Regions from separate parts of the Mesorhizobium sp. B2-4-13 genome, predicted to be linked through region 1. Evidence: predicted binding sites of a transcription regulator. Region 1 holds the regulator's gene; the other holds the start of a gene.
The links. The regulator PhoB, encoded in region 1, activates phosphate uptake and scavenging genes when phosphate is short. The targets are predictions, from matches to a motif close to TGTCATNNANCTGTCAT.
Positions count from the first base shown of each region.

Region 2: ppk2 (polyphosphate kinase 2) is a predicted target of PhoB. The motif match lies at 2,074-2,090, and genes of this name have one in related genera.

Region 1 covers NZ_VFVB01000007.1:85,861-91,600, forward strand. Annotated here, with positions in the region: gene pstB (phosphate ABC transporter ATP-binding protein PstB) at 1-455, shown strand, start outside; gene phoU (phosphate signaling complex protein PhoU) at 481-1,188, shown strand; gene phoB (phosphate regulon transcriptional regulator PhoB) at 1,208-1,897, shown strand; gene FJ936_RS19755 (ROK family protein) at 1,900-3,135, opposite strand; gene xylF (D-xylose ABC transporter substrate-binding protein) at 3,402-4,442, shown strand; gene FJ936_RS19765 (sugar ABC transporter permease) at 4,679-5,740, shown strand, end outside.
Region 2 covers NZ_VFVB01000006.1:152,579-158,318, reverse strand. Annotated here, with positions in the region: partial or broken gene FJ936_RS17975 (glyoxalase superfamily protein) at 77-187, shown strand; gene FJ936_RS17970 (dihydrofolate reductase family protein) at 332-976, shown strand; gene ppk2 (polyphosphate kinase 2) at 1,046-1,966, opposite strand; gene FJ936_RS17960 (aldo/keto reductase) at 2,249-3,292, shown strand; gene FJ936_RS17955 (glycosyl transferase family 90) at 3,317-4,288, opposite strand; gene FJ936_RS17950 (glycosyl transferase family 90) at 4,426-5,397, opposite strand; gene FJ936_RS17945 (hypothetical protein) at 5,596-5,740, shown strand, end outside.

The DNA of each region.
Region 1 (5,740 bases):
TCTATGAGAATATCGCCTTCGGCGTCAGGCTCTATGAGAAGATCGGCAAGGCCGAGATGGACGGCCGTGTCGAGCAGGCGTTGAAACGCGCCGCGCTGTGGAACGAGGTCAAGGACAAGCTCAATGCCAGCGGCCTCAGCCTGTCGGGCGGCCAGCAGCAGCGGCTTTGCATCGCCCGCACCGTGGCGGTCAAGCCGGAGGTCATCCTGCTCGACGAACCGGCCTCGGCGCTCGACCCATTGTCGACCGCCAAGATCGAGGAATTGATCGACGAGTTGCAGGCCGACTACACGATCGTCATCGTCACCCACAACATGCAGCAGGCCGCGCGCGTCTCGAAGCAGACGGCTTTCATGTATCTGGGCGAGCTGGTCGAATTCGACAAGACCGAGAAGATCTTCACGTCGCCTCGCGAGAAGCGCACGCAGGACTACATCACCGGCCGCTTCGGCTGATCTCACGCATACGAGGACCAGGATCATGGCCGAACACACAGTCGCAGCCTTCGACGAGGATCTCGGACAGATCAGCAAGCTGATCAGCGACATGGGCGATCTCGCCGGCACGATGGTCGGCGGCGCCACCAAGGCGCTGCTGAATTCCGACAACGCGCTGGCACAGCGCGTCGTCTCCGACGACGCCATCATGGACGCGCGCCAGCGCGAACTCGATGATCGCGCCATCACCCTGATCGCCAAGCGCCAGCCGATGGCCGACGATCTGCGTCATGTCGTCGGCTCGATCCGCATGGCGGGCGATCTCGAACGCATCGGCGACCTTGCCAAGAACATCGCCAAGCGCGTCGGCTCGGTAGGCCTCACCGCCACGCCGCGCGACTTGTCGCATTCCATCGACTCCATGGCGCAGCTGGTGCTGATCCAGGTGCAGGGCGTCGTCGAGGAATATGCGGCCGGCGATGCCGCCGCCCTCGCCAAGCTCAGGAATGACGACGAACGCATCGACGTCAAATACACTTCGGTCTTCCGCGAACTCCTGACTTACATGATGGAGGATCCCCGCAACATCACGGCTTGTACGCATCTTTTGTTCTGCGCCAAGAATCTCGAACGCATCGGCGACCATGTGACCAACATCGCCGAGAATGCGTATTATGTGCTGACCGGCACGCAACTGCCCGCCAACCGTCCGAAGCAGGACGAGACGGCGATGTCGGTGCCGGCGGCTTGACGGCAGGGATGATCGATCGATGATCGCGCCACGCATCATGGTGGTGGAGGACGAGGAGCCGCTGGGCGTGCTCCTCCGCTACAACCTGGAGTCCGAGGGTTACCAGGTCGAGGTGGTGACACGCGGCGACGAAGCCGAGATACGCCTCCAGGAAAACGTGCCCGACCTGCTGGTGCTCGACTGGATGGTGCCGGCGGTTTCCGGCATCGAACTCTGTCGGCGCCTGCGCATGCGGCCCGAGACGGAGCGACTGCCGATCATCATGCTGACGGCGCGCGGCGAGGAGAGCGATCGCGTGCGCGGCCTCTCGACCGGCGCCGACGACTATCTGGTCAAGCCGTTCTCGACGCCGGAATTCATGGCCCGGGTCAAGGCGCTGCTGCGCCGCGCCAAACCGGAAGTGCTGTCCAGCGTGCTCAAGGTCGGCGACATCGTGCTCGACCGCGAATCGCACCGGGTCTATCGCAAGAAGAGCGAGATCCGGCTCGGACCGACCGAGTTCCGGCTACTCGAATTCATGATGCGCCATCCCGGCCGCGTGTTCTCGCGCAGCCAGTTGCTCGACAATGTCTGGGGCGAGACGATCTACATCGACGAGCGCACCGTGGATGTGCATGTCGGCCGCCTGCGCAAGGCGGTCAACAATGGCCGCATGCCCGATGTGATACGCACCATCCGTGGCGCAGGCTACGCAATCCGCGAGGATTGAGATCAGGCCACGTTCTTGCCGGATCTCACCTGCACGCCCGGCGCGAAAATCTCCTGGTCGACGAAGGTGAGCGCGCGCATGGCGCAGCCCTCGCGGATCAGCGGCAATTCGTTCGGCTCTGTATCGAAGGAAATCGATTTCGAATGCTGGCCGCCGGCGGTCTGGGCGATGGCCTCGCGCAAGGCCGGCTCGATCAGATCGAAGGCGGCGGCGCTGACGCCGACCATCGCAACCGGCGCCGGATCGATCAGCGCGAACAGGCTGCCAAGGCCATAGCCCAGCGCCTCGCCGGCCTTGCGATAGGCCTCGCGCTCCGGTCCGTCTCTTTCGCGCGCCGTAGCCGCCAATGCGCGCATGTCGGCGTCGCTGACGTCGACCGGTTTGGCGTCCTCACCCAGCTGTCCTGCATTACGCCAGATGGCATAGTTGCCGGCATAGGCCTCGACGCAGCCGCGCCGCCCGCAGCGGCAGAGCGCGCCGCCGGGGCGATGGATCATGTGGCCGAACTCGCCGCCCGAGGAATGGGTGCCGGTGAACAGCTCGCCCTTCAGCACCAGCCCCATGCCGATGCCGTGCGAGAGCAGGATGGCGATGAAGTCGTCGCGGTAGCGCTCGGGGTCGCGCCAGCGCAGCGCCACAGCCATCATGTTGCAGTCGTTCTCCATGGTGGCGGGGATGCCGAATTCGGCTTCGAGTATGTCGGCGAAGGCAATGTCCGTCTGCGGCGTGATCGGCGACCACAGCATGGCGCGCGCCTCGGTGTCGGTGATACCCTGGATCGCCAGCGCGATGCGGGCGATGCTGGCGACGTCGAGGTCGGGATCTTCGAGGCGGCGGCGGACGATGGCCACGCATTCGCCGATCAGCGCCTCGCGGGACATGGTCAGCGTGTCCAGCCGGCGCTGCTCCTCCGATATCACCTGGCCGGCGTAGTCGATGACGGCGACGGAGAGGAAATTCAGCGACAGCACCACGGTCATGACCGCCGCGGCCTCGGGGTTGAGACCAAGGCCAACCTGCGGCCGGCCGCGTTTCAGTGAGCCGGCCTCGTTCGGCTTGCCTTCGCTCAGGATACCTTCGCCGATCAGGTCGGCTGATATCGCCGATATGGTCGAGTGGCTCAGGGCGGTGGTGGCGGCGATCTCGGTGCGCGAGGGCTGGCCACCCCGGCGCACGGCTCCAATCACCATTGCGCGGTTGCGCCGGCGCAGATCGTCGTGGCGGATTCCGACCGACATGATTTCCCTCCCCGTCGCCGCGGTTCTTGACGCCCCCTCGAACACCTCCGGCAACGGGTCGAATACTGGCAGAAGCGGCTGGGGCTGTCATTTATTTATTGCGGGGCTCGAAAAAAGGCTTCCGGCACCTCAAAATCCGTCAGAATCGATGTTGACAGTGTTCCGGCGATGGACCAGTGTTTTTTCGAGGCTCGAAAAAATTAGGGCCTTTGTGCCGGCCTTAGGGCCAGTTTGGTCGCGCCACACGCGGGCGCAGGGAGGATATCATGAAGAGATTCACAGTCGCCATTCTGGCGGGTGTCGCCATGTCGCTGACGCTGGCGTCGGTCGCGCAGGCAAAGGACAAGGTCATCGGCGTGTCGTGGTCCAACTTCCAGGAGGAGCGCTGGAAGACCGACGAGGCGGCCATGAAGAAGGCGATCGAGGCCGCGGGCGACAAGTACATTTCCGCCGATGCGCAGTCCAATCCCGGCAAGCAGCTGACCGATGTCGAGAGCCTGATTTCGCAGGGTGCCAATTCGCTGATCATCCTGGCGCAGGACGCGTCGGCCATCGGCCCGGCGGTACAGAAGGCGCTCGACGAGGGCATTCCGGTCGTCGGCTATGACCGCCTGATCGAGAACAAGGACGTCTTCTACCTGACCTTCGACAACAAGGAAGTTGGCCGCATGCAGGCCCGCGAAGTGTTCAAGGTGAAGCCTGAGGGCAATTACGTCTTCATCAAGGGCTCCGGCGCCGATCCGAATGCCGACTTCCTGTTCTCGGGCTCGATGGAAGTGCTGAAGGCGGCCATAGACAGCGGCAAGATCAAGAATGTCGGCGAAGCCTATACGGACGGCTGGCTGCCCGCCAACGCCCAGAAGAACATGGAACAGTTCCTCACCGCCAACGACAACAAGGTGGACGCCGTGGTCGCCGCCAATGACGGCACCGCCGGCGGCGTCGTCGCGGCGCTGACGGCGCAGGGGCTCGCCGGCACCGTGCCGGTCTCCGGCCAGGACGGCGACCACGCCGCGCTCAACCGCATCGCGCTCGGCACCCAGACCGTGTCGGTGTGGAAGGACGCGCGCGAACTCGGCAAGAACGCCGCCGAGATCGCCTCGCAACTCGCCGACGGCAAGAAGATGACCGACATCGCCGGCGTGAAGGACTTCACGACGCCTGGCGGCAACACCGTCAAGTCGCTGTTCCTGACCCCGGTGGCCATCACCAAGGACAATCTCAACCTCGTCATCGACGCCGGCTGGATCAAGAAGGACGAAGTCTGCACGGGCGTTGCCGCGGGCAGCGTCGCGGCCTGCAACTGAGCTTGATCGCCTGAAAAGTCGGAAACGCCGCGGCGTGGAACGGTCAGTGTTCTGAACACTGGCCGTTCCAATTTCCTTGTCTTCGCAATTCCGGACAAAAACCCTTACGCACTTTTCCTGGAATTGCTTCCAAGCCGCGGCGTTTTCCCGACAAGATTTGTGTTTCCGCCGCTGGCGGCTAACTTCTGGGCTCTGGTCCGGCTCCGCGTCAGACGGCAAGCCGCTGGGAGGACATCATGACCGACACGACCTCAACCTCGCAGGCCGATACGGCGCGTGCGTCGGAACTCGGCGCGGTCGCGCGTTTCCTGAAGGCGACCGAGATCGATACCCGCATGCTCGGCATGATCGGCGCGCTGCTGCTGATCTGGGTCGCGCTGCATGTGATTTCGAGCCTGCGTCTTGGTGTCAATCCGCTCGATTTCGACAGCCGCACGTTCCTCACGCCACGCAATCTGTGGAACCTGTCGGTGCAGACGTCCGCGGTCGCCATCATGGCCTGCGGCATGGTGCTGGTCATCGTCATGCGCAACATCGACCTGTCCGTCGGTTCCGCCGAGGGCTTGATCGGCATGGTCATGGGCTTTGCGCAGGTACATTTCCTGGTTCGGTTCGTAGGACTTGAACTCGGCAACCCATGGATCTGGGTCCTGGCACTGGTCATCGGTCTGGCGCTCGGGCTTTTGATCGGCGCCTTCCAGGGCTTCGTCATCGCCTATCTCGAAGTGCCGGCCTTCATCGTCACGCTGGGTGGCCTGCTGGTCTGGCGCGGCGCCGCCTGGTGGGTCACGTCAGGCCAGACGGTGGCACCGCTCGACGCCACGTTCCAGCTTATGGGCGGCGGACCGGCCGGATCGATCGGCGCCACCTGGAGCTGGGTCGTCGGCATCGTCGCCTGCCTGGCCGTGGTGTTCGCGCTGTTCAACGGGCGGGTTCAGCGCAAGCGCTTCCGCTTCCCCCTGCGGCCGATCTGGGCCGAGACGCTGCTCGGCGTCGTCACCTGCGCCGTCATCATGGGCGCGGTCTGGCTAGCCAACTCCTATCCATGGCCGATCGGGATCGTGAACCGGTACGCGGCCGCCAACAACATCACCGTGCCGGAGGGCGGGCTGTTCATCGCCCACGGCATCGCCATACCGGTGCTGATGGCGGTCGCCGTCGGTCTGGTCATGACCTTCATCACCAACCGCACCCGTTTCGGCCGTTATGTCTTTGCTATCGGCGGCAATCCGGAAGCGGCCAATCTCGCCGGCATCAACACGCGCTGGATCACCATGAAGGTGTTCATGATCATGGGC
Region 2 (5,740 bases), on a different contig from region 1:
CCCGTTTCACCGTCGGGCGAAGGTGTCGGCATTGCGGGCACTGACGAAGGCTTCGCCGTGACCCGAGGAAACGGACATGCTTGCCTATCGCGACGCCAAGACGATGGCGAAAGCCATGCGGGAGGCGCTTGCCGCCCGCGACCTGACGATCAGCCACAGCGAGGCCCTTGAGATCGTCGCGCGCCAACCGACCGGCCAATGAGGCGGCGGCCGTAGCTTGGCGGCAATCGGAAATACCTTTTCCGGCTCGAAAAACCACTTGCAATTCAAAATCAGTTTGCTAGAAGAAACCACTTGCAAAAGACAACTGGTTCTCAAGGAGGAAGTTCTCATGTCCAAACTTCGCGTCAACGCTTTCAGCCTGTCGCTTGACGGCTATGGCGCCGGTCCCGATCAGAGCCTTGAAAATCCGCTCGGTGTCGGCGGACCGGCCCTGCACAAATGGGCTTTCAGCACCCGCACCTTCCGCAAGATGTTTGGCCAGGAAGGCGGCGAGACAGGCGTTGACGAAGACTTTGCGGCGCGCAGCTTCGAGAATGTCGGCGCCTGGATCCTCGGCCGCAACATGTTCGGGCCGATCCGGGGCGAGTGGCCTGACGACAGCTGGAAGGGCTGGTGGGGCGACAATCCGCCCTATCACGTCCCGACCTTCGTGCTGACGCATTACAAGCGCGATCCCATCGTGATGGAAGGCGGCACGACTTTTTATTTCGTAACCGACGGCATCCATTCGGCTCTCGAACAGGCCAAAGCCGCCGCGTCAGGCAAGGATGTGCGGGTCGGCGGCGGCATCTCCACCATCCGGCAGTATCTGCAGGAAAAGCTGATCGACGACATGCACGTGGCGATCTCGCCGGTGCTGCTTGGCAGAGGCGAGAACCTTTTTGCGGGCCTCGACATGCTGAATCTTGGCTACCAGTGCAGCGAACAGGTTGCGACGGCACTGGCCACGCACGTCGTCATCAAACGGGCGTAAGGTGGAGAAACCCTCGACGAAAGCCCATTTCTCCCCGTCACTATACGGGGAGAAAGACAAAACTCTCGCTCAATACTTCTCCGGCACGTAAAGCTCGCGCGGCAGCACCTGGCGCTCGTATTCCGGGTTGAAGACGCGCTCCGGCAGCGTGATCTCCTCGTGCGGCACCTCTTCATACGGCAGCTGCTTGAGCAGATGGTCGATGCAGTTCAGCCGCGCGCGCTTCTTGTCGTTACCCTCGACGATGAACCAGGGCGCCTCGGGAATGTTGGTGCGGGCGAAGGTCTCCTCCTTGGCCTTGGTGTAGTGTTCCCAGCGCACCCGCGACTGCAGGTCCATCGGCGACAGCTTCCACTGTTTCATCGGGTCGTGGATCCGCATCAGGAAGCGCATTTGCTGTTCCTCGTCGGTGATCGAGAACCAATATTTGACCACGGTGATGCCCGAGCGCACCAGCATGCGCTCGAACTCCGGCACGTCATGGAAGAACTCCTCGACCTGCTCGGGGCTGGCAAAACCCATTACCCGTTCGACGCCGGAGCGGTTGTACCAGGAGCGGTCGAGCAAAACGATCTCGCCGCCTGCCGGCAAATGCGGGACATAGCGCTGGAAATACCATTGCGACTTCTCGCGTTCGGTCGGAGCCGGAAGCGCCACGACGCGGCAGATACGCGGATTGAGCCGCTGTGTGATGCGCTTGATGACGCCGCCCTTGCCAGCGGAGTCGCGGCCCTCGAATATCACCACCAGTTTCTTCTTGTGGTAGGCGACCCAGGATTGCAGCTTGATCAATTCGGACTGGAGGCTGATCAGGTCGCGAAAATACTGCATGCGATCGATCGAAGGCGGATGCGAGTTCTTGTAGATCTTGGCGATCTCCATCGAGAGGGCCGGCTCCGACATTTCGAGCTCATAGTCCTCGTCGAGCGTGTCGGCGAGCTCGGCTTCAAGCCAGTCCTTGGCAGGGGAATTCTGTTTCAGCTCGGTCATATCAACTGCTCCGCTTGCAAGCCCTGTCGGTTACCACTGGGCGCTCCAAATTGCTGGCCGGCGGCCGGGAATGGAAACACCTGAGCCGACTTCAATATAGCCCGGCGGTGACGGTTTTATTGCAGCACAGGCGCAATTGCCGACGTTGCAAATTCCGCGATGTCTGATCGATCGACCGTCGTCGCATGGCGACAAGCCGGCCGAATTGTCCTACAAATGCGCGGTCGCCTTCCAGGCCTGCCTTGCCGGCACGCCTCTTCAACAAAATCGTGAGGATCTGACATGGAATACCGCACCCTTGGCCGTTCCGGCCTGAAGGTTTCGACACTGACGCTTGGCACCATGACATTCGGCGGCGCCGGGCCCTTCGCCGCGGTCGGCAACAGCGATCTCGCCGAAGCCAAGCGGATGATCGATATGTGCATCGATGCCGGCATCAACCTCATCGACACCGCCAATGTCTATTCCAACGGCCTCTCCGAAGAGATCATAGGCGAAGCTCTCGGCGGCAAGCGCAAGAACGATGTGCTGATCGCGTCCAAGGCGCGGATGCGGATCGGCAAGGGCCCGAACGACGAGGGCCTGTCGCGCCATCATCTGATCCGTGAATGCGAGAGCAGCCTGAAGCGCTTGAAGACCGATGTCATCGACATCTATTTCGTCCACCAATGGGACGGCCTCACTCCGCTCGAGGAGACCGTTGCCGCGCTCGACAGTTTGGTCAGCCAGGGCAAGGTGCGCTACATCGGCTGCTCCAACTATTCCGGCTGGCAGGTGATGAAGGCGCTTTCCATCAGCGACAGCCGTCACCAGCAACGCTTCGTCACCCAGCAGATCCACTATACGCTGGAAGCGCGCGAGGCCGAGTACGAGCTCTTGCCGATCTCGGTCGACCAAGGGCTGGGCGTTTTGGTCTGGAGCCCGCTCGCCGGCGGCCTGCTGTCGGGCAAATACCGCCGCGACAGCCCGACCGCTCGCCAGCTTGCCGGCTGGTCCGAGCCGCCGATCCGCGACGAGGACCGGCTGTGGCGGATTGTCGATGTGCTGGTCGAGATCGGCAAGGATCGTGGCGTCTCGGCGGCGCAGGTGGCGCTCGCCTGGCTGCTCGGACGCCCTGCCGTCTCCTCGCTGGTGATCGGTGCCCGCAATGACGTTCAGCTCAAGGACAACCTTGCGGCGGCGGCCCTGAAGCTCGGCACCGAAGAACGCCAGCGCCTCGACGCGGTCAGCCGGCCGGCTCTGCTCTACCCCTACTGGCACCAGCAACTGACAGCGAAGGATCGCTTCGGCCCAGCCGATCTGGTTCTCGACCGCAGCGATATCTGATCAGCGTCAGGCAGAGAGCAAGAGCTAGCCGCCGATAAACCGCCAGAGTTCGGGATCGGGTTCGATCTGGCCGCCGAGCACGAAATATTTGTAGAGGACGAGCAAGGAGATCGCATGCTCGTCCCGTTCATTGGAGAATTTGCGGCAATAGGCATTGGCTGCGGCGATGATGCGCTCCGCCGCGGCCGGGTGCCCTTCAAAATAGCGCACTTTTTCGCCGAGATCGGCAAAATCCGGGTCAAGCGGCGCATAGTGGATACCGGCCTCGAGCTGGCTCTCGCCGAACCATGTTTCGTAGGTCGGCGGCGGCATCAGACAGAGCGAGTTGGAATTCATGATCCATTTGAGGTTGGTCGCCACGTCATTGCCCTCCAGCGAGACGATGTAGCGATAGCGCAGGTGCTGGCTGATGCTGAGGAAAGGCTTGCTGTACTTAGCCGGTGCGCTGCGCTTGTGCGAACCGGCATCGCAGAACGGCAAGTCGCGCGCGACATCCAGGAACCGTGTCCTGATCGGGTTGTTGAGGTCGCCGCGCCAGACCACGGCAGGGCGCTTGTCGGCGAAGGCGACGGTATCGAGGGGCATGTGGAAGTGGCGGAATTTGTTGAACTTCATGACGACGGCATTGCCGTTGTCGGCGCGGATCGGCCGGTCCTTGACGAGGGTCGGCAGCTTGGGCACGCCGATGACATCACCGAACTTCAGGTCGATGAGCAATGATGGATCGAAATAGCGGGCAAATTCCTTCAGGTCGTAATAGTACATGCTCGGTTCAAACGGTATCTTGTCGATGCGCACAGCATCCGGGCCTGGTGTAAAAGCGTCCTGCAGCTTGTTGTAGTGATTCAGTCGCCGGCGCACGGCCTCGTCCGAGAGCCTGGCCTGCTGCAGGCGGCTGGCCAATCGCCGCCGGAAGATCGCCTGGGGCGCGATATCGCGCATGACGTTCCGCGCATAGTAGAAGACCTTTGCCGTCGTTCGTTGGAGGGTGGCCATGGACTCTTTTGATCAAAGATAAACGCGGTTGAACAAGTGAAGGTCGGGATGGTTCCCGCAGCATGATTGCCCTACCATCCAGCCACGCATTCCGATAGCGCCCGAATGCGGCTGGCGGCCTCGACCGAGCGCCGCAACTAGCCCGTTATGTAGCGCCACACCTCGGCATCCGGTTTGATCTGGCCCGACAGCACGAAGTATTTGTAGAGCACCAGCAGGGAGATCGTCTGCTCGGTCTGTTCGTCGTCGAATGTCCGGCAATAGGCGTTCGCAGCCGCGATGATGCGCTCCGCCTCCGCCGGATTCCGCTCGAAATAGGCGACGTGGTCCTCAAGGTTCGAGAAATCCGCCGCGAGCGGCACATAGTGGACGTTGGCTTCGAGCTGCCGCTCCGCAAACCATGTCTCATAGGTCGGCGGCGGCATCATGCAGAGCGACTTCGAATTCATGATCCATTTGAGATTGGTCGCCACGTCGTTGCCCTCGAGCGAGACGATGTAGCGATAGCGCTGGTGCTGGCTGATGCTGAGAAAAGGCCTGGCGTATTCGGGCGGTGCGTTCGGCTTGTGCGAACCGGCATCGCAGAACGGCAGGTCGCGCACAGCGTTCAGAAATCTTGTCCTGATCGGATTGTTGAGATCACCGCGCCAGACAACGGACGGCAGCTTGTCGGCGAACGACATCGCGTCAGCCGGCATCTGGAAATGACGAAACTTGTCGAGTTTCATGATGATCGCGTTCTTGTCGTCAGCACAGATTGGCCGGTCCTTGACGATCGAAGGCACCTTGGGGACATTCCTGACGTCGCCGAATTCCAGGTCGATGAGCAGGCCGGGATCGAAGTAGCGGGCGAACTCCTTCAGGTCGTAATAGTACATGGTCGGCGTGAAGGGCAGTTTGCCGATGCGCATGGCATCGGCGCTTGGCGCGAAACCATCCTGCAACTTGTTGTAGTAATTCAGCCTGCGGCGCGCCGCCTCACCGGAAAGCCTGGCCCTTTCGAGACGGCCAGCCAGCCGGGCACGAAACAACGCTTGCGGAGCGACATCGCGCGCGACGTTTCTCGCATAATAGAAAACTCTTGCTGCGGTCCGCGAAATTGTGGCCATCGGTCACTTGATCAAAACAAACGGGCGGTTCTCAATCCATGGCGCCCGCATGTCCTACATCATTGTGGCGCCGATCTGGCAAGCGCCCGCATCTCTTCGATGCCAGCAGCCACGCATTATCGCTTCGGCTGTTGTGTTTGACGGCTAATGCTCCTAGGCAGGCTCAGGGCCGCAAGGCAGTCACAAAAAGGAGCCGACATGGCGCGAGCACCAAACTACGATCAGGAACGCAAGGAGCGCGACCGCCAGAAAGCGGCCAAGAAGGCTGAAAAGCTGGCGGCCAAGGTTGCCGCGCGCGAACGTACGAAGCCTGAAACCGAGACTGAGACCGAAACGAAGGATT